2 regions of the Paenibacillus chartarius genome follow, and region 2 is predicted to be linked to the other one. Evidence: predicted binding sites of a transcription regulator. Region 2 holds the regulator's gene; the other holds the start of a gene.
The links. Region 2 encodes CtsR, which represses protease genes until heat stress. Its sites were predicted from a motif close to ATGGTCAATAAAGGTCAAACA; they were not measured.
Positions count from the first base shown of each region.

Region 1: clpP (ATP-dependent Clp endopeptidase proteolytic subunit ClpP) is a predicted target of CtsR. The motif match lies at 1,619-1,639, and genes of this name have one in related genera.

Region 1 is NZ_JBHLWN010000023.1:22,475-24,869, reverse strand. Features, by position in the region: gene ACFFK0_RS05190 (copper amine oxidase N-terminal domain-containing protein) at 1-116, shown strand, start outside; gene ACFFK0_RS05185 (ferritin) at 381-887, shown strand; gene clpP (ATP-dependent Clp endopeptidase proteolytic subunit ClpP) at 961-1,542, opposite strand; tRNA gene ACFFK0_RS05175 (tRNA-Arg) at 1,686-1,760, opposite strand; gene ACFFK0_RS05170 (sugar-binding transcriptional regulator) at 1,982-2,395, shown strand, end outside.
Region 2 is NZ_JBHLWN010000038.1:61,183-63,577, forward strand. Features, by position in the region: gene mcsB (protein-arginine kinase McsB) at 1-198, opposite strand, end outside; gene mcsA (protein-arginine kinase activator protein McsA) at 274-786, opposite strand; gene ACFFK0_RS10325 (CtsR family transcriptional regulator) at 816-1,277, opposite strand; gene ACFFK0_RS10330 (SPL family radical SAM protein) at 1,717-2,395, shown strand, end outside.

The DNA.
Region 1 (2,395 bases), on a different contig from region 2:
AGCTGATTGGACGCACGGACGGTACGGAGAAGGATTTGCACATCGAGTTTACTCCGCCGGCGGGAACGTTCTTCCCGGCGGAATTGATCTTCTACCCGCTTGATACAACGAAGTGATTTGATTTGCGGACTGCTGCTTGCGGCAGCCGATAGAAGAAAGAAGGGTGGTCCCGGGGACCACCCTTCTTTCTTTATGGACAGCCTTCTGCGGCGTGGCTGAGCCCGGAATAGGGCAAACGATTATGGAACAAATCTACAGCGGGACTTGCCCTGCCGTATGCTCTATGGTATTCTTCATCGAAAGACAGCACGAGTCGACCTTCTGAAAGTAATACGGATAGGACATACTACTTCAAGTGAATAAAGGAGGCTGGAAGACTTATGTTGAGCGATAAGCTGTTGGACAAGCTGAACGATCAGATGAATTATGAATTTTATTCTTCTCAGGTGTATTTGGCTATCGCGGCGTACTGCGCTTCGGAAAGCTGGGACGGGTTTGCGAATTTCTTCATCGTTCAGGCGGAGGAAGAGAAGTTCCACGCAATGAAAATTTTCCGTTATATCAACACGCTGGGCAAGAGAGCTCATGTGACGGGGATGGAGCATCCGGAGAACCAGTACAGCTCGATCCTTAATGCATTTGAAACGGCCTATGAGCATGAACAGCTAGTAACCAAGCGCATTTATGAGCTGTCGGATCTTGCCTGGAACGAGCGAGAGCACGCTACGATCAATTTCCTGAAATGGTTTATCGACGAGCAGGTGGAGGAAGAGGCGACCTTCGATACGATCGTTCAGAAGCTCAAGCGGATCGATAAGGACAGCAATGCGTTCTACATGCTGGATGCGGAGCTGGCAACCCGCACATTCACGCCGCCGGCCGAATAAGCTTGTAGCCGCCGGGCCGCCGGCAGGACGCCATATAATGAAACAAGCCGCCCATTGGGCGGCTTTGTTGTGTTTAGATCTTGTCGATAACCTTGTCGATAAGGCCGTACTCTGCAGCTTCGGCAGCGCTCATAAAATTATCGCGGTCGGTGTCCTTCTCGATTTTCTCGAACGGCTGGCCGGTACGCTCCGAAAGGATGCGGTTAAGGTTGTCGCGCATCTTCAGAATCCGTTTCGCGCGGATCTCGATGTCGCTCGCTTGCCCTTCCGCACCGCCGAGCGGCTGGTGAATCATAACTTCGCTGTTCGGCAGCGCATAGCGTTTGCCTTTCGCGCCTGCGGCAAGCAGGAACGCGCCCATCGAAGCGGCCATGCCGACGCAGATCGTCGAGACGTCCGGCTTGATGAATTGCATCGTATCGAAAATCGCCATCCCCGCCGTAATCGATCCGCCCGGGGAATTGATGTACAAGCTGATGTCCTTATCCGGGTCCTGCGCCGCAAGGAACAGCATCTGAGCGATGATGGAGTTGGCCACCACGTCGTTAACAGGCGTTCCCAGGAAAATAATGCGGTCCTTCAGCAGCCGGGAGTAAATGTCGTACCCGCGCTCGCCGCGACCGTCTTGCTCGACAACCATAGGAATGAAACTCATCGCGATGACCTCCTTAATGTCACTAGGGTTGGATAACTTTAGGCCTTCTATACCTATGATAACGGAATATTTAACAAAGGTCAAGAAAGGTCAAACGTAGGTATAAAAAAATCTGGCTGTACCAGACTGGTTAGGTGATATAATGGCGCGCCCGAAGGGAATCGAACCCCTATCTCAGGCTCCGGAGGCCTACGTCATATCCATTGGACCACGGGCGCGTGCTGCGTATCAATTTCGTTGACAGCAAAAGTAATTATAGCGGGCTTGAACGAAAAAAGCAAGTCGAGAATTACAGTAACTTTTTTCCGAGGTTGGGTTTGCCATGCGGGCTTGATTGGAGTATAATAAACATGAAAGTACCGGGACTCAAAATGTATACGCGGGACACAATGCGGCCCATAAATGCAAGGTGAAGAGGAAGCGAGGCGGACGGGACTACATGCGTGAGATGCTGGATATTCAAAAGCAGCTCGTCCCCGACCTGCTCGACATCATGAACAAGCGGTACACGATCTTGCATCATGTCATGCTGTCCGGCTTGGTCGGCAGAAGGACATTGGCCGGTACGCTCGGGATGACGGAGCGGGTACTGCGGGGCGAGGCCGACTTCCTGAAAGCGCAAGGGCTCCTTGAAGTCGATGCGCTGGGGATGCGGATTACCGAAGCGGGCCGCAAGCTCGTCGAGAGCTTTCAGCCGCTGCTGCAGGAGACGTTCGGATTGACCGAGCTGGAGGAACGCATTCGCAGCCACTATGGGCTTAAACAAGTCATTGTAGTGCCTGGAGACTCCGATCAATCGCCTCATGCCAAAATGGAACTGGGGCGCGCAGGCGCGGGCGTCTTGCGGAAGATC
Region 2 (2,395 bases):
CATCTCGGCAAGCGGCAGCAAAGTAAAACGGCTGATTTCCTTCAGGTCTTCCTGCTCCAGCACCTGCTGCGCCTGCTCCAACACTTCCCGGGACTGCTGATTCGTCGCCAGCATCGGATACGGATAGTCTTTCAAGTTGCGCGCGATTCGAACCCTGGAGCTGATGACAATGTCCGACTCCGGTCCTTCGCCTTTCATCCATTCGCTTAACGCTTCTTCGGTAAAACGCTTCAGAATCAACGCCATTCCCTCCTCACAGCGTCTCGGCCGAACCTATACCGCACTGATCTTGCGTTCGAGCTCTTTGATTTGATCCCGGAGCTCGGCGGCCTTCTCGAACTCCTCCTGCTCGATGCGCTGCATCATCTCCCGCTTCAAGCGTTCAATCTCCCGCTTATGCTGGATGATGCTGCCGGAGCGCTTCGGCACTTTGCCGGTATGCACCGTATTGCCGTGCACCCGTTTGAACAGCGGGTCCAGCCGGGCGTTGAAGCTCTCGTAGCAGTGGCTGCAGCCGAACCGTCCCAGCTTGCTGAACTGGCCGTAAGTGAGACCGCAATTGTCGCAGCGCAGCTGCTGGGCCTTAACCGCCGAGCTCTGCGTCGGTTCGAAATCCAGCAGTCCCGACAGCAGGTTATGGATCGAGAATCCGCCTGTTGTTCCGGGGATCAGCTCCCCCTTCTCCCGCGCGCACGACTCGCAAATATGAAACTCCGTCTTCTCGCCGCCGACAATCTTCGTAAAGTGAAGCGTCGCCGGCCTCTTCCCGCATTCTTGGCATGTCATCGGCATATATCCTCCTTGCGGAACCCGGTTTATTTGGTCAGCAGTGCAACCAACATCGCCTTCAGGATAGCGGCGCGAATCTCGTCGCGAACCGGCAGCTTCAGTACGAGTACGTCACGCGAAATCGCTGCGCGGATGAGATTCGCTTCCCTGCTGCTGATAAGCCTCGCTTCCTCCAGCTGATACACGATCCCCTCCGAGGAAGCCTGATCGATCTGTTCGCCAATCGTTTGAAAAATATAATCCAGAATAGAACCGTGAGAGTGCAGCTGTACCTTCTGTATGCGGATATACCCGCCCCCGCCGCGTTTGCTCTCTACGATGTAGCCCTTCTCTAGGGTAAATCTCGTGCTGATCACGTAATTGATCTGGGACGGTACGCATTGAAACTTATCCGCCAGCTCGTTACGCTGAATCTCCACCATCCCGTTCGGACTTTGGTGTAGAGCTTGCTTCAAATATTGCTCGATCACTTCGGAAACGTTACGCATCGCGAACTCCTCCGCTGAAGAGTAATTCCAATGGTCGGATCAAGAAACAGTCACCAAGGATTGACTTTGACTTTCTTTGACCTTACTCACATTATAGTCAAAATACTTCCTTTTGACAAGTGGCTGACGATAAGTCTTGGAAGTCGCGCGGCAGTATGGCCGAAGCCCCTAACTAAACACAGTATTGACGAAAATCCCCCCGCTTAGCGGAAGGGATTTTGCCAATTGCTGTTCCACTTTCAATTATCACTTGATTCGTCCTGCGATATACTCAGCAGCTTCGACTCTGGGGTCCGAATTCATCCATCATCCGGTTTAATCCCTGTTGAGCAGATCACTTCATTAGTGAATGCTTACCAATAGCCTTTTTAACTTTGATCTCTACAGCCGGGTATGATATGATCGATATCGAACATATGTTTGCTATAAGGAGAATTATATGGCACAGAAAGTACACTACGAAGAGCTTCCGTCTAAGACGATTCTAAACCAAGTCACCGCTCCTTCTATGCCCTTTCGCTGGTCCATTAACCCATACCGCGGCTGTCAGCATGGCTGCAGCTTTTGTTATGCACGTGCTACACACACGTTTATGGGAGTCGCCGCCGATGATACATTTCAAAATCACATCTTCTTAAAGTCGAATGCCGCCGAGGCATTGACGGAACAGCTCGACAAATTAGCTCGGGGAAAAGGCGGATTGAGCCGGTTAGGGCAAGTGGCCATAGGCACTGCAACCGACCCGTACCAGCAAGCGGAAGGAAATGCGCGGCTAACGCGCAGCTGCTTGGAGGTGCTGGCCAAGTACGGCGTTCCGGTCAGCATTACAACCCGTTCGCCGCTCATATTACGAGACCTTGATGTACTAAAGAATCTGCCTGCTGTCACCGTGAATATTAGCTTAAATACGCTCGACAAAACCGTTTGGCGAAGCATGGAGCCTTCCACACCCTCGCCAAAGCAGCGGTTAGAAACCATTGCCGCGCTCGTTGAGGCAGATATACAGGCAGGGATCTTCATGGCTCCTATTCTTCCGTACTTGACGGACGCTGCCGAAGATTTGGAGGAGCTCATTCATGAGGGAGCCCGACATCAAGCGAAATTTATGATGTCGTCGT